DNA from 4 places in the Mixta calida genome. Region 4 is predicted to be linked to each of the others. Evidence: predicted binding sites of a transcription regulator. Region 4 holds the regulator's gene; each other region holds the start of a gene.
What was found. Region 4 encodes PurR, which represses purine synthesis genes. Its sites were predicted from a motif close to CANGCAAACGTTTGCNTG; they were not measured.

Region 1 (7,580 bases), 1.9 Mb from region 4:
TTGCCTCTGACGTATATCTGGGGTGTCGTCCGTTGCCGAACGATGCTTCGTTGAGCGGTTTCGCATGCGGGGTAAGCAATGTCTAACCGCAGCGCAGATCGGAACGATGTTGCCAGCATGAAGCCGCTTCCGCGTCCTACGCTGCGTAAATCGTTGCAGCGTATTCATCTGATCATCATCGTCGTCTCGATGACCATCTCCGGTATTTCGCTCTCTACGCTCTCGCTGATCGCATTGCGCAACTATGCGGAAAACAATCTGGAACTGCTCGCCTCCACCCTCAGCTTTACGGTGCAGTCGTCGGTCGTGAAGGGCGACGGTGAGATCGTGCGCGAGGCGCTGGCGGAAATCGGCAAGCGCGGCAGCTTTGCCTGGGCGCGCGTTTACGATCGCCAGGGGCAGCTGCTGGCTGGCTGGCACGCTTCTCCGCATCAGCATCAAAACACCATCGAACGGCTGATTGCGCGCTGGCTGTTTCCTCAGCCGGTCAGCACGCCGGTGATGCAGTCAGGCGAGGAGGTGGGGCGTATCTGGCTGGTCGGCAACGCCTACGAGGTCATTCAGTATCTCTATAAGACGTTCGCCTGGCTTGCGGCGAGCCTGATGACCACCGCTACGCTCGCTTCGCTGCTCTCCCGCCGTATGCACGCCGGCATTCTGCAGGCGCTGCAAAGCATCACTTCGGTCACGCGCGACGTGCGCGAACGTCGCGCCTTCGCGCGCCGGGTGCCGGAAGCAGAGATCGCCGAGCTGCATGCGCTGAGCCATGATTTCAATATATTGCTGGAGGAGCTGGATGAATGGCAGAAAAATATGAAGCAGGAACATGACAGCCTGGTGCATCAGGCGAGTCATGACGGCCTGACCGGACTGCCTAACCGCATCGCCTTTGAACGGACGCTGGGCCGCGCCTTTGCCGATGACGACCAGCGTCACAAGCTGGCGCTGCTGTTTATCGACGGCGACCGTTTTAAGCAGATCAATGATACCTGGGGCCATGCCGCCGGTGACGCCATTATTACCGCCACCGCGCAGCGGCTGCGCGGGCAGGTGCGGAAGACAGATATGGTGGCGCGGCTCGGCGGCGATGAGTTCGCCATCCTGCTGCGCGATATCAGCGAGCCGTCGCAGGTCGCGCGCGTAGTGCAGCATATTATGAACGCGATGGAAGCGCCGCTGATCCTGCCCGACGGCAACCCGATCGTCTGGTCGCTGAGCATCGGCGCGGCGCTGGGCAAATCGTCACGCTCGGCGGAAGGGCTGCTGGCGCAGGCGGATGCCGCCATGTACCACATAAAAGCGTTGGGCGGCGGCTGGTACCTGTCGCCGCTCTGGCAGAGCCAGCCGCAGTCTGAAATCCTTCAGGCCGGGCCGGACGCCGTGTTTTAACCGCTGACCGGGCAGCAGACGCCGGTGGTGCGTTGGGCGAAGCTGCTCATCGCATCGCCGCGCGGAAAGGCGGCCGGACGCTGACGCAGCGCGTTCTGGCGACGCATGCTGTGACGATAGGCGGTCGGCGTCTGCGAAAACTGGCGGCGGAAAACGCGGGAAAAAGTCTGTTGCGAATCAAAGCCGTACTGCATGGCGATATCAAATACCGGACGCTGCGTCAGGGTCAGCGCTTCCGCGGCCAGCGTCAGCCGACGTTCACGGATATAGCTGCCCAGCGTCTGCCTGGTGACGGCGCGAAACATCCGCTGCAGATGCCACTTGGAGTAGCCAGCTTTGGCTGCGACTTCATCAATGGAAAGATTTTTATCTAAGTTCCGATCAATCCAGTCAGTCAGAGAATGAATAATATCTTTATGCATCATGACGACGTCCTTCTGATTAGATTTTGCGCTTTGCGGGTTTGATGGTGGGCAAGTATAATTCCTCAAGTTAACTTGAGGTAAAGCGTAAAAATGAAAAAAAGCAATTATCCAAAACCGGTGCTGACGCCAGGAGAAGTGGCGAAGCGCAGCGGGGTAGCGGTGTCGGCGCTGCATTTTTATGAGTCGAAAGGGCTGATCGCCAGCACGCGCAACGGTGGCAACCAGCGGCGATACAGCCGCGACGTGCTGCGCCGCGTGGCGATCATTAAAATCGCTCAGCGCATCGGCATTCCGCTGGCGACGGTCAGCGAAAGCCTGGCGCATATGCCGGTCGATAAGCGCATTTCGGCGAAAGCCTGGGAGGCGTTGACCGAGCAGTGGCGCGCCGAGTTGAACAAGCGCATCGAAACTCTGACGCACCTGCGTGACGACCTGGACGGCTGCATCGGCTGCGGCTGCTTATCGATGCGCGATTGTCCGCTGCGCAACCCCAACGATCGACTGGCTGAAGAGGGCACCGGCGCCATCCTGCTCGATCCGCAGCGCGAAGAGGAGTAGCCGCTATACTGGAGGCTGACGCATGACTTCTGGAGCCTGCCATGATCGTGGTTCATCATCTGAATAACTCCCGTTCGCAGCGTATTCTCTGGCTGCTGGAAGAGCTGGAGCTGCCGTATGAAATCAAGCGCTATCAGCGTCAGGCGTCGATGCTCGCCCCACCGGAATTGAAAAAAGTGCATCCGCTGGGCAAAGCGCCGGTAATCACCGATGGCGACCGCGTCGTAGCGGAATCAGGCGCGATTCTGGAATATCTGGTCGGGCGTTACGATCGCAACCGGCTGCTGACGCCGCTGGATGAGGAAGAAGCGCTTGAATGCCGCTACTGGTTACACTATGCGGAAGGATCGCTGATGCCGCTGGTGGTGATGCGCTTGATCTTCAGCCGCATGGGCAAGCCGCCGGTGCCGTGGCTGCTACGCCCGATCGGCGCGGCGTTCGGCAACGGCGTCCGTAAAGGCTTTCTCGATAAACAGCTGACCACGCACCGTCAATTTATCGAACAGCATCTGACCCGGCTGCCGTGGTTCGCTGGACAGCATCTGACGCTGGCCGATATTCAGATGAGCTTCCCCATTCAGGGGCTGGCGGCGCGCGGCGGGCTGGATGGCATGCCCGCTACACAGGCCTGGCTGGATAAAATCAGCCGCCGTCCCGCCTGGCAGCGGGCGATTCAGCAGGGTGGCGAACTGAATTTGCCGGACTAAGCCGCCTCAGGCTCATGGACGGCAAGGAGTAAAAAAATCTTAGCCGTCCGACAGTTATCCCTTTTTTTTCTTTGAACCTTCCTGTCTTACCTCACGCCTTCCGGCGCGCTGCTTGTTAATTGTGCTGAATTGACTACAAACAGCAGTTGAAAATATGCCGGAAAAGGCAGGATAATCGTTTGCCTTTTTACAGGTCGCTTTTCGGCCCCTTTTCGCGCGGCGAGGTAAACGTTTGCTTTTTTAGCAGGCGTCGGGCAACGAGTTGCACGCCGGTCTTCATCCAGGGAATAAAGACGACGATGCGTTATCCAGCGTCGCGCAGGCTGTCATCCAAAATAACGAGGTTTTACATGTCCACTCCTTCACAACCTGCGCGCCGTTCGCTTGACGCCTGGTTCCAGATCTCAGCGCGCGGCAGCAGCGTGCGTCAGGAGATTATCGCCGGTTTAACGACCTTTCTGGCGATGGTCTATTCGGTTATCGTCGTGCCGGGCATGCTGGGCAAAGCCGGTTTTCCTCCGGCGGCGGTCTTCGTCTCTACCTGCCTGGTCGCCAGCTTCGGCTCGATCATTATGGGCCTGTGGGCGAACCTGCCGATGGCGATTGGCTGTGCGATCTCGCTGACCGCCTTTACCGCCTTTAGCCTGGTGCTGGGGCAGCAGATCAGCATTCCGGTCGCGCTGGGCGCAGTATTCCTGATGGGCGTGCTGTTTACGCTGATCTCCGCCACCGGCATTCGCGCCTGGATTCTGCGCAACCTGCCGATGGGCGTGGCGCACGGCACCGGCATCGGCATCGGGCTGTTTCTGCTGCTGATCGCCGCTGACGGCGTCGGGCTGGTAGTGAAAAATCCGGCGCCGGGCCTGCCGGTGGCGCTGGGGCATTTCACCTCGTTTCCGGTCATTATGTCGCTGCTGGGCCTGGCCGTGATTTTTGGCCTGGAGAAGCGTCGCGTGCCAGGCGGCATCCTGTTGACCATTATCGCCATCTCGCTGATTGGCCTCGCGTTCGATCCCGCGGTGAGTTTTAAAGGGCTGTTTGCCATGCCGAGCCTGAGTGACGCTAACGGCCATTCGCTGCTGTTCAGCCTGGATATCGGCGGCGCGCTACAGGCGGCGGTGCTGCCCAGCGTGCTGGCGCTGGTGATGACGGCAGTTTTCGACGCCACCGGCACCATTCGCGCGGTGGCGGGGCAGGCTAATCTGCTGGATAAAGAGGGGCAGATCATCAACGGCGGCAAGGCGCTGACCACTGACTCCATCAGCAGTATTTTCGCTGGGCTGGTAGGCGCCTCGCCCGCGGCGGTCTATATCGAATCGGCGGCCGGCACGGCGGCGGGCGGTAAAACTGGCCTGACGGCGATCGTGGTCGGCCTGCTGTTCCTGCTGATCCTGTTTATGTCGCCGCTGGCTTATTTAGTACCGGCCTATGCTACGGCGCCCGCGCTGATGTATGTCGGCCTGCTGATGTTGAGCAACGTAGCGAAAATCGATTTCAACGATTTCGTCGACGCGATGTCCGGGCTGGTGACGGCGGTGTTTATCGTCCTGACCTGCAATATCGTCACCGGCATTATGCTCGGCTTCGGCGGGCTGGTGATTGGTCGTCTGTTCGCTGGCGAATGGCGCAAGCTGAATATCGGCACCGTGATTATCGCGGTGGCGCTGGTCGCTTTTTACGCGGGCGGCTGGGCGCTTTAATCCTGTCTGGCGCGGCAGCGATGCCGCGCCATGTTCCTTCCTTCCGCCGCATTTCCTGCCTTCCGCCTGATAAACAGAGAATCGTCCTGAAGCGTTGCGAATCGCACGCCTTGTTTTTAACAGGTTTAACGTTTTGTTTTACACTGCTAACGGGGCACCCCCAGGGTAATCGATTCACATATGCCTGCCGGAAGAGGCTATAAGGAAAGCATGGAAATCTTTTTTACTATTCTCATTATGACGTTAGTGGTGTCGCTCTCCGGCGTCGCCGCCCGTATTATCCCGTTTCAAATCCCGCTGCCGCTGGTGCAGATCGCCGCGGGCGCGCTGCTTGCCTGGCCGACTTTCGGCCTGCATGTCGATTTTGACCCGGAGCTGTTTCTGGTGTTGTTTATTCCGCCGCTGCTGTTCGCCGACGGCTGGAAAACGCCGGTTAACGAGTTTCTTCATCATGGCCGTGAAATCATGGGCCTGGCCTTAGTGCTGGTGCTGATCACCGTCGTGGGCATCGGCTATCTGATCTACTGGATGGTGCCGGGCATTCCACTGGTGCCCGCCTTCGCGCTGGCGGCGGTGCTGTCGCCGACGGATGCCGTGGCGCTGTCGGGCATCGTCGGCGAAGGGCGCATTCCCAAGAAGATCATGTCAATTTTGCAGGGCGAGGCGCTGATGAACGACGCGTCGGGCCTGGTGTCGCTCAAGTTCGCCGTTGCGGTGGCGATGGGAACGATGGTCTTTACCGTTTCCGGCGCGACCGTAGAGTTTCTGAAAGTGGCGATCGGCGGCCTGCTGGCGGGCGCTGCGGTCTGCTGGCTGTTCGGCAAATCACTGCGTCTTTTCAGCCGTCTGAGCGGCGACGATCCCACTACCCAGACGGTACTGCTGCTGCTGCTGCCGTTCGCCTCCTATCTGATCGCCGAGCATCTTGGCGTATCAGGCATCCTGGCGGCGGTGGCGGCCGGTATGATGATCACCCGCTCCGGCATTATGCGCCGCGCGCCGCTGGCGATGCGCCTGCGCGCCAACAGCGTCTGGCAGATGCTGGAATTCGTGTTTAACGGCATGGTGTTCCTGATGCTCGGCCTGCAACTGCCTGGCATTCTGGAAACCTCGATTACCGAGGCGAACGCCGATCCAAACGTCGAGCTGTGGATGCTGTTTACCGACATTCTGCTGGTGTACGCCGCCCTGATGCTGGTGCGTTTCGGCTGGCTCTGGACTATGCAGCGCCTCAGCAAGCGCCTGCTGACCAAAAAGCCCATGGAGTTCAGCAGCTACAGCACGCGCGAGTTGCTGATTGCTTCTTTTGCCGGGGTGCGCGGCGCGATTACGCTGGCCGGTGTGCTGTCGATACCGCTGTTCCTGCCGAACGGCGACGCTTTCCCTGGCCGTTACGAGCTGGTATTCCTTGCGACCGGCGTCATTCTCTTCTCGCTGTTTGTCGGCGTCATTCTGTTGCCAGTCTTGCTGCGCGGCATCGACGGCATTGATAAGAGCGTGCATCGCCGCGAACTGCAGCAGGCGCGTGCGGTAATGGCGGGTGCGGCGGTTGAAAGCCTCTATAAGATGGAAGAGCGCCTGACGCAGGATGCCGAAGAGAATATCGATAACGAGCTGTTGAAAGAGGTGAGCTCACGGGTGATAGGCAACCTGCGCCGCCGCGCCGACGGACAGAGCGACCTGGAGAATGCGCACGTGGCGGAGGATCTGGAGCGCCGCTTCCGCCTCACCGCGCTGCGCGCCGAACGCGCTGAGCTTTATCATCTGCGCGCCACGCAGCAGATCAGCAACGAGACGATGCAGAAGCTGCTGCGCGATCTCGACCTGCTGGAAGCGCTGCTGGTCGAGAAAGAGGAGCATTAATCGCGAAGGCGGGCAGGGCTACCTGTCCGCCTTATACCGAAATCTTCGGCGCTTCGCCCGGCCAGAAGGCGCGACAGCAGTCAATCCACGCCTGCGCGCTGCGGGACAGATAGCTTCCTTCGCGCCAAATTAATCCCAGCGTCCACGTTAAATCCGATTCCAGCGGCAGCCACAGCAGCGATTTTCGATCGAGCCTTTGACAAATCGGCTCCGGCAGAATCGCCACGCCCATGCCCGCCTGTACCATTGCGGCCAGAAAATCCCATTGCCCGCTGCGCACCGCGATCTGCGGCGTCAGGCCCGCGCGCTGAAACGCCTTTTTCAGCTGGCGGTTTAGCGAAAACTCCTCATTGAAAATCAGTAGCGGATGCTGCGCCACTTCCGTCAGCGAGAGGCTCAGGCGATCGCGCCAGGGCGCCGCGTGCGGCACCAGCACACAGAGCGGATGCTGCATCAGCGTCAGGGTATTCAGCGGCAGCTGCTCATCTACCGGCAGTGCGGTCAGCGCCAGATCGAGACCGCCTGACAGCACGGCTTCCTGTACCGCCAGGCCGCCTGATTCGACAATATTTAGCGCAATGCCGGGATAGCGTTGACGAAAGGCGGAGACGGACCCGGCGATCTGCATGCCCACCATCGGCGGCACGCCCAGGCGCAGCTCGCCGGTCTTCAACTGATTGATATCGCCGATCTCCATCTCCAGCTGCTTGAACGCCTGCAAAATCGTCAGGCCGCGCTGATATACCACCTGGCCGCTGTCGGTCAGATGCAGCTTGCGGCCTTCGCGCAGCAGCAGCGTGCAGCCTAATTCTTCTTCAAGATGGCGCAGCATTTTACTGATGGTCGGCTGCGTGACGAACAGCGTCTCCGCCGCACGGGTAAAGCTTTGCTGACGCACCACCTCGACAAAATAACGTAGCGCCCGAACGTCCATAAAC
Region 2 (7,580 bases), 1.5 Mb from region 4:
ATAAAAAAAGGGTTTGCTGGCAAACCCTTCTTATTTTACGCCTTATGTAACAACCGGCTGCGCCTGATAGTGCAGGCGCAGCCCAACGCGATTACTGGTATTCGCTCATCGGCACGCAAGAGCAGAACAGGTTACGGTCGCCGAATACATCATCCAGACGCTTCACCGTCGGCCAATATTTGTTATCGCTGCCCGCCGGGAAGACCGCCAGCTCGCGGCTGTAAGGATGCGACCACTCGCCTACCAGCTCCTGCTGGGTGTGCGGCGCGTTGACCAACGGGTTATCCTCCAGCGGCCATTCGCCATCCGCCACACGATCGATCTCCATGCGGATCGCCAACATCGCGTCGATAAAGCGATCCAACTCCGCTTTCCCTTCCGACTCGGTCGGCTCTACCATTAGCGTGCCCGCCACCGGGAACGACATGGTCGGCGCGTGGAAACCGTAATCAATCAGGCGTTTGGCGATATCCAGCTCGCTGATGCCGGTCTGCTCTTTCAGCGGACGAATATCGAGAATACACTCGTGCGCCACGCGGCCATCACGTCCGGCATAAAGGATCGGATAAGCCGATTGCAGACGGCTGGCGATATAGTTCGCGTTAAGGATAGCGACGGCGCTGGCCTGCTTCAGCCCTTCCGCGCCCATCATGCAAATGTACATCCAGCTGATCGGCAGAATCGAGGCGCTGCCGAACGGCGCGGCGGAAACCGCACCCTGCTGCGTCAGCATGTCGTCAATCTGCACCACGCTGTGGCCCGGCACAAACGGCGCCAGGTGGGCCTTGACGCCGATCGGCCCCATGCCCGGACCGCCGCCGCCGTGCGGAATGCAGAAGGTTTTATGCAGGTTCAGGTGAGACACATCGGCGCCGATATAGCCCGGCGTGGTGATGCCGACCTGCGCGTTCATATTAGCGCCGTCGAGGTAAACCTGGCCGCCGTACTGATGAACGATCTGACAGACTTCGCGGATCGTCTCTTCATACACGCCGTGCGTAGAAGGATAGGTGACCATAATGCAGGAGAGCGCCTTGCCCGCCTGCTCCGCCTTCTGGCGCAAATCGTGCAGATCAATGTTGCCCTGCTTGTCGCAGGCCACCACCACTACCGACATGCCGGCCATCTGCGCCGACGCCGGGTTGGTGCCATGGGCGGAGCTGGGGATCAGACAGATATGGCGTTCGCCTTCGCCACGGCTTTCATGGTAGCGACGGATCGCCAGCAGACCGGCGTATTCGCCCTGCGCGCCGGAGTTAGGCTGCATGCAGAGCGCATCATAACCGGTGAGCTGCACCAGCCACTGCGACAGCTGGGCAATCATTTGCAGATAGCCTCCCGCCTGCTCGGCGGGACAGAACGGATGCAGTTCGGCGAATTCCGGCCAGGTAATCGGGATCATCTCAGCGGCGGCGTTAAGCTTCATGGTGCAGGAGCCGAGCGGGATCATCGCCTGATTAAGCGCTAAATCCTTTTTCTCCAGACTGTGCATGTAGCGCATCATCTCGGTTTCGCTGTGATAGCGGTTGAAAACCGGATGCGTCAGCAGCGGCTGTTGACGTTGCAGCGCCGTCGGAATTGAGCCGCTGTTGGCTGCGACTGCGTTATCCAGCGCCTCAATATCCAGGCCATGCTCGTCGCCGAGCAGGATCGCGAACAGTGTGGCGACATCTTCCCGCGTGGTAGTCTCATCCAGCGTAATGCCGACCGCATGATGGATATCGGTACGCAGGTTAACGCCGAAGCTGAGCGCGCGCGCCAGCACCGCCGCCTTATCGTTTACCTCAACGGTAAGGGTATCGAACCAGTGTTGATGGCGCAGCGTCAGGCCGCCCTGCTTCAGGCCAGCGGCCAGAATATCGGTCAGGCGATGGATGCGCCCGGCGATGCGCTTCAGTCCTTCCGGGCCATGGAATACGGCATAGAAACCGGCAATATTGGCCAGCAGCACCTGCGAGGTACAGATATTGGAGTTCGCTTTTTCACGACGAATATGTTGCTCGCGCGTCTGCATCGCCATGCGCAGCGCGGTATTGCCCGCGGCGTCGCGCGAGACGCCGATAATGCGCCCCGGCATTGAACGCTTGTATTCATCGCGCGCGGCGAAGAAGGCGGCGTGCGGCCCGCCATAACCCATCGGCACGCCGAAACGCTGGGCGGAACCGAAGACGATATCCGCGCCCTGCTTGCCCGGCGCCTCCAGCAGCACCAGCGCCATAAAATCGGCCGCCACGCTGACGACGACGTTGCGCGCCTTGAGATCGGCGATGAGTGCGCTGTAGTCATGCGCTTCGCCGGTGGTGCCGATCTGTTGCAGCAGCACGCCGAACAGCTCGTCATGATCGCGCGCGCGCTCCGCTTTATCGATAATCAGCTCAAAGCCGAAGGTCTCCGCGCGGGTTTTCACGACGTCCAGCGTCTGCGGATGAATATCCTCGGCGATAAAAAATTTGTTGGCGTTCTTCAGCTTGCTGACGCGTTTGGCCATCGCCATCGCTTCCGCCGCCGCCGTCGCTTCGTCCAGCAGCGACGCGGAGGCGATATCCAGCCCGGTCAGATCCAGCGTCAGCTGCTGGAAGTTCAGCAACGCCTCCAGCCGGCCCTGCGACACCTCCGGCTGATAAGGGGTGTAGGCGGTATACCAGCCCGGATTTTCCAGCAGGTTGCGCAGGATAACGGGCGGCGTCAGCACCGGCGTATAGCCCATGCCGATATAAGATTTGAAACGCTGGTTGCGGCTGGCGATCGCTTTCAGTTCCGCCAGCGCCTGATGTTCCGTCAGCGCATCGCCGACAGCGGGCGGCCCCGGCAGCTGAATGTCGGCCGGCACGATGCTGGTGATTAACGCATTGAGCGAGCTGGCGCCGATCGCCTGCAGCATGCTTTCCTGCTGCGCGGGAGACGGGCCGATGTGGCGTTCGATAAAGGCGCCAGTATGTTCAAGCTGGCTGAGTGTCTGAGTCATGAATCGTCAATCCTGAAGAGCTGGCTACGGCTGGTGATAACGAGTCGTCTGTCGCGGCCCGTAAAGAGAGCCGCCCGCGCCTGACTGCGCGCGGACGGCCCGCCTGAAGTTATTCGTCGATGGCGGCCTGGTAGCCTTCGGCGTTCAGCAGCTGTTCCAGTTCGGACTCATCGCTCGCCTTGATGCGGAACAGCCAGCCTGCGCCGTAAGGATCGCTGTTCACCAGTTCCGGCGACGCTTCCAGATCGGCGTTTACCGCGACGATTTCGCCGCTCAGCGGCGCGTAAATGTCAGAGGCGGCCTTGACCGATTCGGCGACGGCGCAGTCATCTCCGGCGGCGAAGCTGGCGCCCGCGTCCGGCAGATCGACAAAGACCATATCGCCCAACAGCTCCTGCGCATGTTCGGTAATGCCTACGGTGTAAGTGCCGTCCGCTTCCTTACGCACCCACTCATGACTTTCACGATATTTTAATTCGTTTGGCACATTGCTCATCGCCGCATTCTCCTGAAATAGTTACTGAGCGACCGGCTTACCGGCGCGGACAAAAATAGGTTTGGTGACTTTTACCGGCATTTCCCGGTTGCGAATTTGCACGATAGCGCGTTCGCCGATGCCTGCCGGCACGCGCGCCAGCGCGATGCTGTAGCCCAGCGTGGGCGAGAAGGAGCCGCTAGTGATAACGCCCTGGTGCAAGTTGCCCTGCGCGTCGGTGAACATCACCGGCAGTTCATTACGCAGCACGCCCTTCTCCGTCATGATCAGGCCCACCAGCTTGTCGGTACCTTTTTCACGCTGCAATTCCAGCGCCTCCCGACCAATAAACTGGCGATCGGTCGGCTCCCAGCAGAGCGTCCAGCCCATATTCGCCGCCAGCGGCGAGACGCCTTCATCCATTTCCTGACCGTAAAGATTCATGCCCGCTTCGAGACGCAGCGTATCGCGCGCGCCCAGCCCGGCGGGCTTCACGCCAGCGGCCAGCAGGCGCTGCCACAGCCCGGCGGCCTGCGCGTTCGGCAACGCGATTTCATAGCCGCTTTCGCCGGTATAACCGGTGGTAGCGATAAACCAACCGTCCGCCTCGACGCCGAAAAAGGGCTTCATGCCGCTTACCGCCTGGCGCTGCGCGTCGCTGAAGACCGTTTGCGCTTTCTGCTGCGCCTGCGGTCCCTGAACGGCGATCAATGCCAGATCGTCGCGCTCTTGCAACGTGACGCCGAACGGCTGCGCATGCTCGCCGATCCACGCCAGATCTTTGTCGCGCGTAGCGGAGTTAACCACGAGGCGAAACCATTCTTCGGTCATAAAGTAAACAATCAAATCGTCAATCACGCCGCCCGATGCGTTGAGCATCGCGCTGTAGAGCGCCTTGCCCGGCTGCGTCAGACGCGCAACGTCGTTGGCCAGCAGGATGCGCAGAAATTCCCGGGTGCGCTCGCCGCGCAGATCGACAATGGTCATATGGGAGACATCAAACATGCCGGCATCCTGACGCACCGCATGATGTTCATCGATCTGCGAGCCGTAGTGCAGCGGCATCATCCAGCCATGGAAATCGACCATGCGGGCGCCGCAGGCCTGATGCTGTTCATACAAAGGAGTCTGCTTCATAACATTCCTGTGCGTTAACGGGTTGGGTAGACGCTAAATGTGGCTAAAACGTCCGACGCAAACGTTCTCTTTGCCCTGACGTTACCACTGAACGCCGGTTTTAACCATAAGCTAAACAGGGGCGAAACGGCGTCGGCATCGTCCGATGTCTTTGGGATTGTGCAGAATTTTTGACTACAAAAATGCGTCATAAGGCACATAACGAACAACAGACGCGCAACAAAGCCGTTTAAAAACCAGACAGCGGATAAATAACGTGAAAATCGCCCGGCACAGAAAAGACTTACTCATGAGCAAAAGTAATGCGAAGCAGGGAGTGAAATTAGAATAATTCAAATGAGCGCGCGAAAAGCGTGCGCGCGCCTCAAAATGGTGCGAATCGCGTTGGAGCCTCGAATAACGTCGCGTCAGGGCGGGGCTGAGCACCCCAACGCCTTCAATACGCTTAGAGAAAAGATGCGTGAGGGCAACAGGCATGGCGCAAAAATGAAAAAGGACCTTTCGGCCCTTATTGAAGAGATGTCTCAGCGCAATGAGAAAGATATCAGCGCAGCCATTCCGGCAGATCGTGCAGCCCCATCGCCTGTTTCAGCAGGCGCGGCTTCACGCCAGGCAGGTTGTCCGCCAGCCGCAGGCCGACGTCGCGCAGCAGCTTTTTTGCCGGATTATTGCCGGCAAACAACTCACGAAAGCCCTGCATGCTTGCCAGCATCACGGCGGCGCTGTGCTTGCGCGTACGCTCATAGCGACGCAGATAGAGATGCTGACCGATATCTTTGCCCTGCTGATGCAGGCGGCGGATTTCGCCTGTCAGCTCGGCGGCGTCCATAAAGCCCAGGTTGACGCCCTGCCCCGCCAGCGGATGAATGGTATGCGCGGCGTCGCCGACCAGCGCCAGCCGGTGAGCGGCAAACTGGCGGGCATAGCGCGCCATCAACGGAAAGGTCTGGCGTTCGCTCTCTACCTTGCATAGCCCCAGACGCATATCAAACGCCACCGACAGCTGCTGGTTAAACAGCTCGGCGGGCATATCACGTAGCCGCGTCGCTTCCTGTGGTGACAGCGACCAGACGATTGAACAGAGATGCGGATCGCTGAGCGGCAGAAACGCCAGGATGCCATCGCCGTGGAACACCTGACGCGCTACCGCCTGATGCGGCTGTTCGGTGCGAATATTGGCGACCAGCGCATGATGGTCGTAGTCCCAGAAGGTTAACGGGATATCGGCTTTGCTGCGCAACCACGAGTGGGCGCCGTCGGCGCCGATCAGCAGCCGGGCGCTCATCATATTGCCGTCTTCCAGCGTAATAAAGGCTTCGTTATCGCCGAAGGCGACCTGTTGCAGCTGCGCCGGCGCCAGCAGCGTGATATCGCTCAGCTGCTGCGCGCGCTGCCAGAGCGCCTGGTGGATCGCCTGGTTTTCAATGATATGGCCAAGATGGCTGACGCCCTGGGGCTGATCAAATTCAATACGGCCAAAGCTGTCGCGATCCCATACTTCCATACCGTGATAGCTGCTGGCGCGCAGCGCCAGAATCGCTGACCAGACGTCAAGATGCTGTAACAGACGCTCGCTGGCCGCGTTAATGGCGGAAACGCGCAGTCCGTGCGGTTCGTTGGGGTTAAACGCGTCCGGCGCCGCTTTCTCCAGCACCGCGATACGCAGCCCGCAGCCCTGTAAGCCGCAGGCGACCGCCAGGCCAACCATACCGCCGCCGGCGATCACCACATCATAAGTTTGCATTGAAATCCTCTTTTCAGCGCGTTACCCAGCCCAGCGTCCGCTCCGCCAGGCGGTTGCGCAGCCAGGGTAAATTATCCATTGTCATCAGGCCGAGATTACGCCCAACGACCAGCGGCAGGTAGCGGTTGGCGAACAGCCGCACCAGCCCATCCGTTATGCCGATCGTGGCGTCACGATCGGTTGCGCGTCGTTGTCCGTAGCGCTGCAGCACGGCGAAGCTGCCCGCATCCTGCCGCTCGCGATGCGCCGCCGCCAGCGTTTCCGCCAGCGACATAACATCGCGCATGCCGAGATTGAAGCCCTGTCCGGCGATCGGGTGCAGCGTCTGCGCCGCGTTGCCCACCAGCGCCAGCCGATGCGCGACCGTCTGGCTGGCCATTTGCAGCGCCAGCGGATAGCTGTGGCGCTGCCCCACATGGGTAAAACGCCCCAGCCGCCAGCCGAACGCCTGTTGCAGCTCCGCTAAAAAGGTCGCGTCGCTCCAGCCGTCGATGCGTGTTTTCGCTTCCGGCGGATGACACCAGACCAGCGAACTGCGGCCGTTCGACATAGGCAGCAGCGCCAGCGGCCCGTGTTGCGTGAAACGTTCAAACGCCCGCCCCTGATGGGCGATCTGCGTCGTCACGTTGGCGATAACCGCGATCTGCTGGTAATCCTCGCTGCGCCACTGAATGCCGCAGGCGGCGGCGATATGCGAACGGGAACCATCCGCCGCCACCAGCAGCTGTCCATCCAGCTTTTCGCCGCTCGCCAGCGTGACGCTGACGCCATCCTGCCGCCGCTCAACCCGGCTGACCGTTTCCGGGCAGCGCAGCGTCACGCCCGGCGCTTTGCGTAGCAGCTGATAGAGCCGGTTGCCCACCTCATGCAGCTCAACCACATTGCCCAGCGCCGCAACGCCATAATCGGCGGCGTCGATATTCACAAAACCGGCGTGCCCGCGATCGCTAACGTGCACATGGGTAATCGGCGTGGCGCAGCTCGCCAGCGCAGGCCAGAGGTTAAGGCCCGCCAGCTGCTGGCAGGTGCCTTCCGCCAGCGCGATCGCCCGTCCGTCATAGCCTGGATGCGCGCGGTCTCCCGGCGCGACCGCCTCAATAACTGTTACCGGCAGTGCGCCCTGAGTAAGATGAGAGATCGCCAGCGCCAGGGTTGCGCCCGTCATGCCGCCGCCGGCAACGATCACGCTCATGCCTGTTGCGCTGCCGCCATCAGCGCTTCGATAGCGTCAGCGTCTTTCACTACGCTATCGGTAAGAT
Region 3 (7,580 bases), 1.5 Mb from region 4:
TGGCGGATTTCTTGTCGGCGCTGGTGCGCTACGGCGTTATCGCCTTTACGCTGATCGCGGCGTTGGGGCGCGTTGGGGTGCAAACGGCGTCGGTGATCGCCGTACTGGGCGCCGCCGGTCTGGCCGTTGGTCTTGCATTACAGGGATCGCTCTCTAACCTGGCTGCTGGGGTGCTGCTGGTGACTTTCCGTCCGTTCCGCACCGGCGAGTTCGTCGATCTCGGCGGCGTCATGGGCACCGTACTCCATGTGCAGATCTTCTCCACCACGCTGCGCACCGGTGACGGCAAAATCGTCGTGGTGCCTAACGGTAAGATTATTGCTGGCAACATCGTTAACTTCTCGCGTGAGCCGGTGCGCCGCAACGAGTTCGTTATCGGCGTGGCGTATGATGCCGACGTGGATCAGGTGATCGCTCTGCTGCGTGAAGTCGTAGACGCCGATCCGCGCGTGTTGCAGGATCGCGGCGTACAGATCGGCCTGAACGAACTGGCCGCCTCGTCGCTTAACTTTGTGGTGCGCTGCTGGAGCAACAGCGGCGATCTGCAGGATGTCTACTGGGATCTGATGAAAAACTTCAAGCGCACGCTGGATGCGCACGGCATCGGCATTCCTTATCCGCAGATGGATGTGCATCTGCACCAGGTAAAAACTGCCGAGGCCGAAACGGCGAAGGCGCAATAAGCTGACCGGGCGGGAACTTTCCCGCCCGTTTCTATTAGCCCTGCTGATACCCGATTAGTTCTTTCCATTTCCCCCCGCCGATCCGTCGCTATACACTCCTTCGCCATGCTTATCAGGGAGAAAATGTATGTTATCCGTCTATCTTCAGGGCGTTGCGTTAGGCGTCGCGCTGATCCTGCCGCTGGGACCGCAGAATGCGTTTGTACTGAATCAGGGGATTCGTCGCCAGTATCATGTGATGACCGCGGCGCTCTGTTCGCTTAGCGATATTATTCTGATCTGCGCCGGCGTCTTCGGCGGCAGCGCGCTGCTGAATCAGTCGCCGCTGCTGCTTAATCTGGTCACCTGGGGCGGCGTGGCGTTTCTGCTCTGGTACGGTTGGGGCGCGCTGCGCACCGCCTTCAGCGCCAATATCAGCCTGGCCAGCGACCAGATAAAGCAGCAGAGCCGCTGGCGGATTATCGCCACGCTGGCGGCGGTCACCTGGCTGAACCCGCATGTTTATCTGGATACCTTTGTGGTGCTGGGCAGCCTGGGCGGGCAGCTGCCCGCCGAAGCGCGACGCTGGTTCGCGCTCGGCACCGTCAGCGCTTCCTGTCTCTGGTTCTTTAGCCTGGCGCTGCTGGCGGCCTGGCTCTCGCCGCGTCTCAGCACCGTCCGGGCGCAGCGCGTCATCAATCTGTTCGTCGGCCTGGTGATGTGGGTTATCGCTTTCCGGCTGGCGATGCAGGGGCTGGCCGGTTTCCACTGAGCGGCAGAATAATTAAACGGGGCGGGGCGGCAAAAAAAGAAACTTTTGCCAGAATAAAAACTCAGAGGAACACGCATGTCATCGTCCGCGTGCTTGTGGCAGGCTTGCGTCATCGTCACAGCGGCGCGGCATAGCGCCCCGTTAATTTGTTTTGTCTTCAAGGAGGACCGTTCGTGAAACTGAAAGCACTGGCACTGGCTGCCATGATGGGATTAGGCGCCGGATCGTTGGCGGCGCATGCCGATGAGCTGCCTGGCGGACCGCATATCGTGACATCCGGACAGGCCAGCGTCGACGCGCGTCCCGATATTGCTACGCTGGCTATCGAAGTCAACGTCTCTTCAAAGGATGCCGCCGAAGCGAAAAAACAGGCTGACGATCGCGTTGCCCAGTATTTCGATTTTCTGAATAAAAACGGTATCGAGAAGAAAGATATCGATGCGGCCAATCTGCGCACTCAGCCGGAGTATGACTACACCAAAGAAGGCAAGTCGGTGCTGAAGGGCTACCGCGCGGTGCGTCAGGTGCAGGTGACGTTACGCCAGCTGGATAAGCTGAACGACCTGCTGGATGGCGCGCTGAAGTCGGGACTGAATGAAATCCGCTCCGTAGAGTTGGGCGTGGCGAACCCGGACGATTACAAAGCGAAAGCGCGTCAGGCAGCGATTGAAAACGCCACGCAGCAGGCGGCGGCGCTGGCGCAGGGCTTTAACGCCAAGCTGGGGCCGGTATACAGCGTGCGCTACCATGTCGCCAACTATCAGCCGATGCCGATAGCGCGCATGTATAAAGCAGCCGACGCGGCGCCGATGGCCTCCGCCGCGCAGACCTATGAGCAGCAGAGCATTCATTTTGACGATCAGGTGGATGTGGTGTTTGAGCTGCAACGCAATCCATAAAGCGAAAAGGCGACGCCAGGTCGCCTTTTTTACATCGTTGTTCCTCAGCCGGGAACCGTCTCATCTTCCTGACGCAGCACGCGATGGCCGTGCGCCAGCAGCGCGTCGGTTACCTTGCGCATCAGGCGGCTTTCCGGCGCGAAGCGGTGCCAGTAAAGCATACGGCGCTGATAGAGGCCCGGCGTCAGATCGATCAGCTCGCCGCTGGCCAGCTCCCTTTCAATCTGCAAATGCGGGATCATACAGCAGGTCGAGCCCTGGCGCGCCAGCTGCACAAACGCCTCGGACGAGTTAACGATATGGCAGGGAACGCTGCCCGGCGACAGATCGAAATTCTGTTGCAAAAACGCCTGATGCATATCATCCAGATGGTCGAACGCCACCGCCGGCGCTTTCAGCAGCGCGGAGCGGGTGACGCCGTTGGGAAAATAGCGCGCGGCGAACTCGCGCGAGCCGACAAACAGATAGTCGAGCGCGCCAAGTCGATCGACCAGACAGCTGGGCAGCGGCTGCGGCTGGATACTTACCGCGCCCACGACTTCGCCGCGACGCAGCCGTTCCTGAGTACGGGTTTCATCTTCAACCTGCAAATTAAGGCGCACCGGCGAATCGGTCAGCACATCCTTTAGCGCGGGCAGCAGCCAGGTCGCCAGACTGTCGGCGTTCACCGCCAGCGACAGCAGCAGCGGGGTGGTGCCGCCGTTTTCATCGCCCAACCACTCATCCTCCAGTAGTTCGACCTGATGCAGCAGCGCCAGCAGCTTCTGTCCCTGCTCGGTCGGACGCGGCGGAACGGTGCGCACCAGCAGCGGCTGGCCGAACATATTTTCCAGCTGCTTAATGCGTTGCGACACCGCTGACTGGGTAATACATAATTTTTGCGCCGCGCGTTCGAAGCCGCGTTCGCGGATCACAGCATCCAAAGCCTGAAGCGTTCGATAATCGGGTCTTTTCATTGTTATTGTGGCTCTCCTTCAGGTATGGGTAAGGCACTATGCCATAAAATTCACGCTTTGCACCTTATGCGCGGTCATCAATCTGTGGGCTGTCTTACAAAGCGGCAAATCGCCGCGCGGCGAACGCGCACTTTAATCCGCGCTTGTTTTATACTACGCGCACACCATTAGCACAGGTTTTAAACATACCATGACGCAGGATGAACTTAAAAAAGCAGTAGGCTGGGCCGCGCTGGACTATGTCACGCCGGGCACCATCGTCGGCGTAGGCACGGGGTCCACCGCCGCCCACTTTATTGACGCGCTCGGCTCGATCAAACATCAGATTGATGGCGCGGTCTCCAGCTCCGAAGCTTCCACGCTGAAGTTAAAGAGCCTCGGCATTCAGGTATTCGATCTCAATGAAGTGGACTCGCTGGCGATCTACGTTGACGGCGCGGATGAAATCAATCCGCAGATGCAGATGATCAAAGGCGGCGGCGCGGCGCTGACGCGCGAGAAGATCGTTGCGGCGGTGGCGGAGAAGTTTATCTGCATCGCCGACGCCTCGAAACAGGTGGATGTGCTGGGCCGCTTCCCGCTGCCGGTCGAAGTGATCCCGATGGCGCGTTCTTATGTGGCGCGCGAGTTGGTGAAGCTGGGCGGCCTGCCTGAGTATCGTCAGAACGTGGTGACCGACAACGGCAACATTATTCTCGACGTGCATAATCTCAGCATCGTCAATCCCACTGAGCTGGAGCGCACCATTAACGCGCTGCCCGGCGTGGTGACCGTGGGCCTGTTCGCCGCGCGCGGTGCGGATGTGGCGTTGATTGGCGGCCCGGACGGCGTTAAAACTATCACCAAATGATCTTGCTGGCGCGTCAAGGCGCCAGTTATTTCTTGTCGAAAAACATCTTTTCTCTGGCTGGCGTAATTTGGTGACTTATGTCACATAACGGTAACGCGCAGCATTATCATCCTGCCTGCGCCGTCGTTGCCATCATAATCTGCCGTATCTGTTGTTCTCGCCCCCCAGCCATGCTGAGCGGCAGGCAATCGTTTGTATTGCCGCGCGCGTAAATTTTGATATTTTGGCAGAAGGCTGGCTTATCACAGCCCCATCTGAAGTCTGCAAAATAGGGTCGGGAAATGGCAAAAGTATCACTGGAGAAAGACAAAATTAAGTTTCTGCTGGTGGAAGGCGTCCACCAGAGCGCGCTGGATAATCTGCGCGCGGCAGGTTACACCAATATTGAATATCACAAAGGTGCGCTCGACAGTGACGCGCTGAAAGCGTCCATCCGCGATGCGCACTTTATTGGCATTCGATCCCGTACTCAGCTGACTGAAGAGATCTTCGCCGCGGCGGAGAAGCTGGTGGCCGTGGGCTGCTTCTGCATCGGCACCAATCAGGTGGACCTGAATGCGGCGGCGAAGCGCGGCGTGCCGGTATTTAACGCGCCTTTCTCCAATACCCGCTCGGTGGCGGAGCTGGTGATTGGCGAACTGCTGCTGCTGATGCGCGGCGTTCCGGAAGCTAACGCCAAAGCACACCGCGGCATCTGGAACAAACAGGCGGCGGGTTCGTATGAAGCGCGCGGCAAAAAACTCGGCATCATCGGCTATGGCCATATCGGCATGCAGCTGGGCGTGTTGGCGGAAAGTCTGGGCATGCATGTCTTCTTCTACGATATTGAAAACAAGCTGCCGCTGGGCAACGCCACGCAGGTGACGCACCTTTCCGACCTGCTCAATATGAGCGACGTGGTCAGTCTACATGTGCCGGAAACGCCGTCGACCCAGAATATGATGGGCGCCGAGGAGCTGGCGCTGATGAAGCCCGGTTCGCTGCTGATCAACGCCTCGCGCGGCACGGTCGTGGATATTCCGGCGCTGTGCGGCGTGCTGGCCAGCAAACATCTGGCGGGCGCGGCGATTGACGTATTCCCGGAAGAACCGGCTACCAACAGCGATCCGTTCAGCTCTCCGCTGTGCGAGTTTGATAACGTTATTCTGACGCCGCATATTGGCGGATCGACGCAGGAAGCGCAGGAGAATATCGGCATTGAAGTGGCGGGCAAGCTGGCGAAATATTCGGACAACGGCTCTACGCTCTCCGCCGTTAACTTCCCGGAAGTCTCCCTGCCGATGCACGGCGAGCATGTCAGCCGCCTGCTGCATATCCATGAAAACCGCCCAGGCGTGCTGACGGCGATCAACCAGATTTTCGCGGAGCAGGGCATCAACATCGCCGCGCAGTATCTGCAAACCACGCCGGCGATGGGCTATGTGGTGATCGATATCGACGCGGAGCAGGATGCGGCGCATAAAGCGCTGGCGTCGATGAAGGCGATCCCCGGCACCATGCGCGCGCGCCTGCTTTACTGATTGAGATAAGCGCTCTGGTTGTTGTTTCCACGCCGTCCTGTCTCAGGGCGGCGTTTTACTTTTCCCACTGCCAGAAATGCGAAGGGGTCAGAATCGCCGGTAACGGCACATCCCAGTCGGCGCACGGCAGCTTCTCAACCTGCTGGCAGTCATGCGCCAGCCCTATCGGCAGAAACCGATGCCGACGCCAGTTCTGCAAGGTGCGATCGTAAAAGCCGCCGCCCATGCCGAGCCGTTGTCCCTGGCGATCGAACGCCACCAGCGGCACGAACATTACATCCAGTCGATCGAGCGGAATCAGGTTCTGTATATCAAGCGGGGGTTCGGGAATTCTCAGACGGTTCTGCGTCAGCACGGTTTCCGGCGTGTAACGGATAAACAACAAATTGCCGGGCGAAAAGGGGTGCAGAACGGGCAGATAAACCTGCTTATGATGCTGCCAGAGCCGGGCGATAAGCGGGCGGGTATTAAGTTCGCCGTCAACGGAGAGAAACAGGGCGATATGCTGCGCCTGATCCACCGGCGCCACGTTTAGCGCATGTTCGGCAACGCTGTCCGCCGCCAGGGTTTGCTGTTCAGCGCTCAGCCCGCGCCGCAAATGACGGACGTGAGTACGGATAACCTGGCGATCGAGCTGAGAGTGAGACATGGGATTTTCCTGCGCCTGCGGGTGTGTTGCGACTATACACAGCAGAGGCAAGTACTTTCAACCCGTCGGCAACGCGCCGGGAAAAGCAACAACGAAAGGGATAAAGAAGGGAATCTCCGAGATGCCGCCGTAGGCTGTAACCCTTGAACCCTTGGTTCAAGGTGAACATGCCGTCGCAACCATTAGGCTTCCCGGACGGACCGGGCATGCTCACAGGTTACGGAGCGTCACATTCTGTTTGTTTGAAATATCGGCTCAGGGGACTGGCCCACTTGCAAACATCTCAGAGAAATTTGACCTCACCGCCACTGTATCACAGTTGGCCGCAAAGTATTATTCGAACTTCGCACCCTGGCGTTCAGTTATACGACCCTGCTCAAGCAGCGCTTGTTCAATGGTCTGTTGCAACATGCGAATGCGTTGTTCCATGTTAGCAGCGTAGTCTCGGGTTTTCACCTTTTCCTGCGCCAGCTCATGGCAAATGTTCAACGCCGCGATGAACACCAGTTGCTCTGTATTTGTGACTCTAGTGCGAACTTTCAGATCTTGCAACCGCTGATTAAGATCTTCCGCCGCCGCATTCAGCGCATCTTGCTGTTCAGGCGGACAATTCACGCGCAATGAACGTCCAAAAATCTGAATATCTACCGGTTGTGCAGACATGCCACCTTCCTGACTGATTACTGCGCCCGCATCGCTCTGAACCTGCTCCGGCTCAGAAGGGGCGCCACTATATCGACCCTTGTGTGAAGAAACAAGCCCTTTCTGGAAACCCCAAGGCACCTGGTGGTAGCATATCACGAACTTAATCCGCCAACGATGATGAATGCGTATGTCTACAGATAACACACAGCCGGGCTATCAGGCGCTGGCGTCCGCTCTTAGCCAACAGGGCGTGGGAATGACACCGGCTGAAATGCATGGCCTGATCAGCGGCATTGTCTGCGGTGGCAATAAAGATCACAGCTGGAAAACGCTGGTTCACGATCTGACCAACGAAGGACTGGCGTTCTCTCAGTCGCTGTCCCAGCCGCTGCAGGCGCTGCACGGCCATATTCAGGACACGCTGGAAGAAGAAGGTTTTCTGTTCCAGCTGATGCTGCCCGATGAAGAAGAGAGCAGCGTCTTTGAGCGCGCCGACGCGCTGGCCGGCTGGGTGAACCACTTCCTGTTGGGGCTGGGCGTAACGCAGCCTAAACTGGATAAGGTAAAAGGCGAAGCTGGCGAAGCCATCGACGATCTGCGCACCATCGCTCAGCTTGGCTATGATGA
Region 4 (7,580 bases):
AAATTCTGCGTACATTTAATTCCCGAAACGCTGGCGCGCACTACGCTCGGCGCGAAAAAGCTGGGACATCGCGTCAATATTGAGATCGATCCGCATACCCAGGCGATTGTCGATACCGTTGAACGCGTACTGGCGCAGCGCGAAGCGGCCCAGGCTGCGAGTAGGGCTGACGACGCCACCGACGCGGACGCGTAACGCCAGACGAAAAAAAAAACAGGCAATCGGATTGCCTGTTTTTTTATGCATTGCGCAGAGGCTGGCAATTAGTGCGGCACGCGCAGGCCGCCTTCCACGCCACGGCTAAAGACCACCTGCCAGAGCTGAATATCGCGCGCGCGGAAGGCCCCGGCACAGGCGTTCAGATAATAGGTGAACATACGCTTAAAGCGCTCGCCATATTTCGCTTCCAGCTGCGGCCAGGCCTGTAGAAAACGCTCATACCACGCCATCAGCGTCGTATCGTAATCGGCGCCGAAATTGTGCCAGTCTTCCATAATAAAGTGAGGTTCGCTGGCTACGGCGATATGGCGCACCGACGGCAGGCAGCCGTTGGGGAAAATATATTTATCGATCCAGGGATCGACGTTCATATCGGTTTTTATCGCGCCGATGGTATGCAGCAGGAACAGGCCGTCAGGCTTGAGGTTGCGGTCGACCACGTCGAAATAGGTGGCGTAGTTTTTAGGGCCGACGTGCTCGAACATGCCTACCGAAACGATACGGTCATACTGATCGTTCAGGTCGCGGTAATCCTGCAACAAAATATTGACGTCCAGCCCTTCGCAGCGCTGCTGCGCCATTTTTTGCTGTTCCGCGGAGATGGTGACGCCATCCACCGTTACGCCGTAATGACGTGCGGCGAACTCCGCAAGGCCGCCCCAACCGCAGCCGATATCAAGCAGACGCATACCCGGCTTCAGCTGCAGCTTTTCGCAAATCATTTTTAGCTTAGCCTGTTGCGCGTCTTCCAGCGTGCCTGCTTCTTTCCAATAGGCGCAGGAATATTGCATGAAGGGATCAAGCATAAGCGAAAAAAGATCGTTGCCTAAATCGTAATGCTCTTTGCCTACCATCCAGGCGCGTTTTTTTGACTGCAGATTAGTCAGACGCGCGGCGGCGATGCGTAAAGTATCTTTGAAATGATGAGGGAGCTGTTGATCCAGTTTGTGCTTCAGCACGCGATGAAAAAACATATCAAGCCGGTCGCATTCCCACCAGCCATCCATGTAACTCTCGCCCAGACCGAGGGATCCCTCCTGTAAGACGCGTTTAAAAAAGTCAGGGTTTTTCACCTGAATATCCCAGGGGCGATTGCCATTGACTTCGATATCAGCCACTTCCAACATCTCATGGGCGATACGATACCAATGGTTTTCCTCCAGGTTCACTTCTTCTATGCACGATGAACTCATAGCTTCTCCATCACCTGTGTGATACGAACCTGAGAAACAGAATAGTCAATTTCTACAGGGTTGTGAGAAATCTCACGGAAAACCGTGTGCCAGATATCCGACGTTTAACAGAGGATTGAAACTGAATGAACAGGCCGGTCAGACGGGCCCGTAATAAAGCGGACCGACCCGACCGGAAAAACGCACTGGTTATTATAAGTAACTGCCTTGCAAGGAGTATATGCTCACGGCAGGGAATATACAACGGCTAACAGTTAGTGTGCTAACCAATCACTGCGCGCGGTGGCGCACAGGTGTATGCGTTCAGGCCGCGTTTTCTGATTCCGTCTGCGCCTCGCGCGTCAGCTGCAGAAAATAGCCCAGCACGGCAAGCAGTACGGTAAACAGCATCACTGCGCTGGTGGTCAGCAACGGATGGCTGAGCCAGCCGGAAACGGCCAGGCTGGCGAAAAAGCAGAGGCCCAGTTGCAGGCAGTTCTGCAGCGCGGCGGCCTTGCCGGTATCCTGCGGGAACGGCAGCAGCGCGTTCGCCACCACAATAGGGTAAATGGCGCCGTTGGCCAGCGCCATGCCGCAGAACGGCGCCAGCAGGCCCCACAGCGTCGCTTTTCCGCTCATCGCCACCATAAACAGCGACACGACGCTGATTGCATAGAAGATCAGCAGCGCAGGCAACAGCGTCCTGCCGCTGCGACGCTGCAACGCGGTGCGACAGCCGAATCCGCCCGCCAGAAAAGCGACGGTTTGCGGCATATAGCTCAGGCCAATATCCGCCGGACTTAAACCGAGATCGTGCAGGATAAAGGGTGAGCCGGTCAGCCAGGCGAAAAAGCTGGCGGAGCAGGCGGCATAGATCAGTACGTTGCCGCCGTAGACGCGCGAGGTCAGCATGGTGAAAAAGCCGGCGCGCGGACGCGAATCGTGCGCGGCCGCCGCCGGCGCTTTTTTCAGCCTGGCTGTAGCGAACAGTAGTGGCAGGGTCACCAGCAGCAGCGTCAGGAAAATAGCCCGCCATGAAAAGTGGCTCAGCACCCAGGCGCCCAGCAACGGCGCCAGCGCCGGAGAAAGCGCGACCAGCGGCATAATGGTGGCGAACACGCGGTTAGCCTGCGCGCCGCGATAGCGATCGACCACCAGCGCCTGCCAGCTTACCGTGGCGGAACAGACGCCCACCGCCTGGATAAAGCGCAAGGTCAACATCTGCCAGGTCTCATTCGCCCACAGCATGCCCGCACAGCCGAGGGCAAACAGCGCCAGGCCGAACAGCAGGACCGGCTTACGGCCGAAGCGGTCGGAAAGGGGGCCCCATATCAGCTGCGCGCAGGCGAAGCCGCCAAGAAATACCGTCAGGCTGGCGCTGATGACGCCTGCGGAGGTGTGGAAGCTTTCCTGCATGGCGGTGAACGCCGGCAGATACATATCAGTGGCGAGAAAACCCAGCGTACTGAGCAGCGCCAGATAAAGCATAAATCCTTTTGAACCAGACATCTCTTTCTCATTAATTAGCAGGTGAACAGACGGCGCGAGGGTAAAGGATGTTTTTCTGAATGTGAAACGCTAAAATTTGCCGGTTGATTTCAAAATTTTTGCAGGCAAAAAATGTGGTCAGAACATGCCCTTGAAGTGGTCGACGCCGTCGCCCGCACCGGCAGCTTTTCCGCTGCCGCCGCGGAGCTGCATCGCGTGCCTTCCGCCATCAGCTATACCGTGCGCCAGCTGGAGTCCTGGCTGGCGGTGCCGCTGTTTGAACGTCGTCATCGCGATGTGGTATTAACCGAGGCGGGCGAGCTTTTTATTCGTGAAGGCCGCGCTGTTATCAAAAAAATGCTCGCCACGCGTCGGCAGTGTCAGCAGGTGGCGAACGGCTGGCGCGGCCAGCTGAGCATCGCCGTCGATCGCATTGTAAAACCGCAGCGCACGCGTCAGCTGGTGCTCGATTTTTATCGCCATTTTCCCGATATGGAACTGTTAATCACCCCGGAGGTGTTTAACGGCGTCTGGGACGCGCTGGCGGACGGGCGTGTCGATGTGGCAATCGGCGCGACGCAGGCTATCCCCGTCGGCGGCCGCTTCGCCTTCCGTGATATGGGCGCGCTCAACTGGCGCTGCGTGGTTAACGCCAGCCATCCGCTGGCCGCAGCGACCGGCGGCCTGCAGGATGATGATATCCGTCCCTGGCCTTCACTGGTGCTGGAGGATACCTCGCGCGCGCTGCCGCGCCGCACCACCTGGACACTGGATAATCAGCGACGGCTGGTGGTGCCTGACTGGGAGAGCGCTTTCGACTGCCTGCGCGCCGGTCTCTGCGTTGGCATGGTGCCCGGCCATTTCGCCGCGCCGCTGCTGGCGACGCAGGAACTGACGGAGTTGCCGCTGCCGGTGCCTTTTCCCGACAGCCACTGCTGCGTCAGCTGGTCGGAACAGAGCGGTTCGCCGGCGCTGAGCTGGCTGCTGGATTATCTGGGCGATACGGAGACGCTGAATCGGGAGTGGCTGCGTGAGGAAGAGAGCACTCAGGATAGCGCATTATCCTGAGCGGCAAGGCAAAGGTCGCGGCAGGGATAAGCCGCGATGACGTAAAGCATTAACGACGATAGTCGCGGAACGGGCCGTCAGCCACCGAGCGGCGTTCAATAAGCGTCGGATGCACCTCAATCGTTTGCGATTCTTCGCGCTTATTGATAATGCGATCCAGCAGCATATCGAAGGCGGTTTCGCCTAGTTGCTCTTTCGGCTGATGAACGGTTGTCAGCGCTGGCGTAAAATAGCGCGCGTTGCGCACGTTATCATAACCGATCACCGAAATATCCTGCGGCACGCGCAGGCCCATCTCATCCGCCGCACAAATAGCGCCCATCGCCATAATGTCGCCGCCGCAGAAGACGGCGGTAGGGCGTTGCTTCTGCGCCAGGATCTGCTGCATGGCGCGGTAGCCCGACTCCGGCTCGAAATCGCCCTGCACGATCCACTCTTCGCGCACCGGTATATTCGCCTCGTTCAGCGCCTTCATAAAGCCGGCAAGACGGCCGCCGCCGGTGTTGCGCTCCATCTGTCCGGGAATCACGCCGATATCGCGATGGCCGCGTTCAATCAGATAGCGGCCTGCGATGTAGCCGCCTTCAAAAGCGTTATCCAGCACGGTATCGGTAAAGTCGCCGCGCGACTCGCCCCAGTCCATCACCACCATCGGGATATTGCGGTTCTCCTCAAGCATCTTCAGCAGCGCTTCAGGATATTCAGAACACATTACCAGCAGACCGTCGACGCGCTTTTGCGCCATCATCGACAGATATGCCTGCTGCTTTTGCAGATCGTTATGGGCGTTGCCCAGAATCAGGGTATAGCCGCGGGCGAAGCAGCGCGTTTCCACCGCTTCGATGATTTCCGCAAAATAGGGCGCTTCGCTGGAGGTCGCCAGCAGGCCGATCGACTTGGTGTGGTTCACCTTCAGGCTGCGCGCGACCGCGCTGGGCGAATAGTGTAGTTCTTTGATGGCCGCCCACACCGCCTCGCGCGTCTCTTCCGCGACAAAGCGGGTTTTATTGATGACGTGTGACACCGTCGTCGTAGACACGCCGGCACGCTTCGCGACATCTTTGATTGTTGCCATTAAAAAGATACTCCTGCGCTTATCATAAGGGTTTGATAAGGCTAATGTTAAACGTTTGCGTCCTCGCGGCCTGCTTCAGCGTGCTTATCCATTGTCATTGTGCTGGCTGAGATACGTCTGGCAGGCGGGACGTCTTTAAAAAAGGGCCAACAGCGACGGTTTGCCGGTGTTGCGCAACGCAAGGCGGGGATTCTATCAAGCTGACGCAAAGAAAACGAGATTTTTACCGGTGAGTATGGGAAAATCTATACCGTTATTGTTTGTGTGGTTAAAGGAGAGGCCGGGTGAGCACCGATTTAAAGCTGTCGTTAAGCACCACTGTCGCAGCATTGCTGATGATCATCGCTTTCAGCTTAACCGCTGTCATGCATTGATCGGATGATGCGTATAAAAAAAGCCTGTCGCAAGACAGGCTTTTTTGTTGCGCAACGCGCTTAGCGGATGGTTTTTGGCGTCATTACGCGACGCGCGCCGACATAATGGCGCTCCCAGTAATCATCGCTGAGCTGGCTGATTTGAATATCTTTACCGGTGCGCGGCGACTGAATAAAACGACCGTTGCCAAGATAAACGCCAACGTGATCGGCGGCGCCGCGGTTATTAATGCGGAAAAAGACCAGATCGCCTTTTTCCAGCGACTGACGGTTGACCGGCGCGGCGTCACGCAAGTGATACATCTCATTGGCGGTGCGGGGAATTTTAAATTTCACCACATCCTTATAGGCGTACCAGACCAGACCGCTGCAGTCGAAGCCGGTGTGAGGCGAGGTGCCGCCCCACAGGTAAGGTTTGCCCAGCTGACCCATCAGCTTGTTCATCGCCGTTTCACGCGCTTTCTGATAACGCTCGCGGTGCGCCTTACTCATTTCGAGCGGGCCACGGGCCTTGGTCTGCTTTTTATCGCCGCGCTGATGGCCATAGCGCGCCTTCGCCGTCCTGGCCATACTTTTTTTCTTTGCGCTGTTCTCTTTTGCCGTTTTAACCGGTGAGCGGCCTTTTTTCGTGGTTAACGCTGGGGATACCGCGACGGTTGCCGTTTTGCCTTTCTTTTTGACTTTGCTTTTTTCCGCCGTCGCCGTACGCGTTTTTTTACTGGTGGTTTTTAAGGGGCGACGCTTGCGCCGTTCATCTTCACGGGCGCTTTTCTTATCAATCTTATGCTGACTGGCCTTAACCGGCGCCTGCGGAGAGGCCTGCGCAACGTTAAAGAACAGCTGAGCAAAAGCCAGCATAAAAAGCGTAATCAATAAACGCATAGTGTGGTTACAGTAATAGCGCGATAACGGCGCGAAGTTGATCCTATTTCTGCCATAAGGCAGACCCCTGAAGGCCGATTCTAATCTAACTTTTTCCGAAAAGATAAAGCCTTTTGCAATTGAATGGCCTTTAATTGCATAAAGATGTAAAAATAAACCGAAACAGGCGCTTATCTCGACAGAATTATTACTATTTATTAATCGCCGGGCGTAATGATGAAGAAGCGGACGTTATTTTATCAGCAGCATTTGGCATAATGCGCTAAATCATTTATCCCTACAGAAAATGTCGTTTTCAGTGACCCGCTACAGTCGCTACAATCAATAGACACGAAGCAAGCTATTTAAGGAAGGCAATTATGAGTACTGTTGAAAAAATTCAGCGCCAGATCGCAGAAAACCCGATCCTGCTGTACATGAAAGGCTCGCCGAAGCTGCCAAGCTGTGGTTTTTCTGCTCAGACGGTTCAGGCTCTCTCTGCCTGCGGCGAGCGCTTCGCCTATGTGGATATCCTGCAAAACCCGGATATCCGCGCTGAACTGCCTAAATATGCCAACTGGCCGACCTTCCCGCAGTTGTGGGTGGATGGCGAACTGGTCGGCGGCTGCGATATCGTTGTCGAAATGTTCCAGCGCGGCGAGCTGCAAACGCTGATCAAAGAGACGGCGGAAAAATATAAAGCGGCGGAATAAGTTTTAGCCAGCTGCTAAAAAATAAAAGGGCGCATCGGCGCCCTTTTTTACTGGCGTGCGGCGGCTACTCCTCCAGCTTCAGCGCTTCTTCGACCGGCTCCTCATCTTCTACCGGCAGCGGCGGCCAGCCGCCTAAACGTTTCCAGCGGTTCACCAGCTCGCAAAAAAGTTCTGCGGTGCGCTCGGTATCGTAAAGCGCAGAGTGCGCCTGACTGGCGTCAAAGGCGATGCCGGCCGCTTTACAGGCTTTCGCCAGCACCGTCTGGCCGACGACCAGGCCGCTAAGCGCCGCGGTGTCGAAAGTGGCGAAGGGGTGAAACGGGTTACGCTTCAGACCAGCGCGTTCGGCGGCGGCCATCATAAAGCTGTGATCGAAGTTGGCATTATGCGCCACCATAATGGCGCGATTGCAGCCGCGATCCTTCAGCCCTTTGCGCACCTGCTTAAAAATTTCATGCAGCGCGTCATATTCGCTGACGGCGCCGCGCAGGGGATTATGGGGATCGATGCCGTTGAACGCCAGCGCCTCCGGTTGCAGAACCGCGCCTTCGAAAGGCTCGACGTGAAAATGCAGGGTCTGGTCAAGCTGCAGCCAGCCTTCTTCATCCAT

Region 1: a site for PurR is predicted at 3,301-3,318, ahead of C2E16_RS18955 (NCS2 family permease). Genes of this name have one in related genera too.
Region 2: a site for PurR is predicted at 4,632-4,649, ahead of gcvT (glycine cleavage system aminomethyltransferase GcvT). Genes of this name have one in related genera too.
Region 3: a site for PurR is predicted at 4,321-4,338, ahead of serA (phosphoglycerate dehydrogenase). Genes of this name have one in related genera too.

Annotation. Positions count from the first base shown of each region.
Region 1 covers NZ_CP026378.1:3,977,181-3,984,760, reverse strand. The annotation lists gene C2E16_RS18975 (diguanylate cyclase domain-containing protein) at 79-1,389, shown strand; gene soxS (superoxide response transcriptional regulator SoxS) at 1,386-1,814, opposite strand; gene soxR (redox-sensitive transcriptional activator SoxR) at 1,905-2,372, shown strand; gene C2E16_RS18960 (glutathione S-transferase) at 2,414-3,079, shown strand; gene C2E16_RS18955 (NCS2 family permease) at 3,430-4,779, shown strand; gene C2E16_RS18950 (Na+/H+ antiporter) at 4,990-6,642, shown strand; gene C2E16_RS18945 (LysR family transcriptional regulator) at 6,674-7,576, opposite strand.
Region 2 covers NZ_CP026378.1:3,597,798-3,605,377, forward strand. The annotation lists gene gcvP (aminomethyl-transferring glycine dehydrogenase) at 92-2,965, opposite strand; gene gcvH (glycine cleavage system protein GcvH) at 3,075-3,461, opposite strand; gene gcvT (glycine cleavage system aminomethyltransferase GcvT) at 3,483-4,577, opposite strand; gene ubiI (FAD-dependent 2-octaprenylphenol hydroxylase) at 5,122-6,321, opposite strand; gene ubiH (2-octaprenyl-6-methoxyphenyl hydroxylase) at 6,335-7,513, opposite strand; gene pepP (Xaa-Pro aminopeptidase) at 7,510-7,580, opposite strand, start outside.
Region 3 covers NZ_CP026378.1:3,606,823-3,614,402, reverse strand. The annotation lists gene mscS (small-conductance mechanosensitive channel MscS) at 1-683, shown strand, start outside; gene argO (arginine exporter ArgO) at 811-1,434, shown strand; gene C2E16_RS17230 (oxidative stress defense protein) at 1,608-2,333, shown strand; gene C2E16_RS17225 (LysR family transcriptional regulator ArgP) at 2,378-3,289, opposite strand; gene rpiA (ribose-5-phosphate isomerase RpiA) at 3,480-4,139, shown strand; gene serA (phosphoglycerate dehydrogenase) at 4,421-5,659, shown strand; gene C2E16_RS17210 (5-formyltetrahydrofolate cyclo-ligase) at 5,715-6,308, opposite strand; RNA gene ssrS (6S RNA) at 6,418-6,601, opposite strand; gene zapA (cell division protein ZapA) at 6,642-6,971, opposite strand; gene C2E16_RS17195 (YecA/YgfB family protein) at 7,141-7,580, shown strand, end outside.
Region 4 covers NZ_CP026378.1:2,096,462-2,104,041, forward strand. The annotation lists gene C2E16_RS09930 (riboflavin synthase) at 1-195, shown strand, start outside; gene cfa (cyclopropane fatty acyl phospholipid synthase) at 264-1,412, opposite strand; gene punC (purine nucleoside transporter PunC) at 1,716-2,900, opposite strand; gene punR (DNA-binding transcriptional activator PunR) at 3,012-3,947, shown strand; gene purR (HTH-type transcriptional repressor PurR) at 3,997-5,022, opposite strand; gene cydH (cytochrome bd-I oxidase subunit CydH) at 5,307-5,396, shown strand; gene C2E16_RS09960 (C40 family peptidase) at 5,457-6,278, opposite strand; gene C2E16_RS09965 (Grx4 family monothiol glutaredoxin) at 6,635-6,970, shown strand; gene rnt (ribonuclease T) at 7,035-7,580, opposite strand, start outside.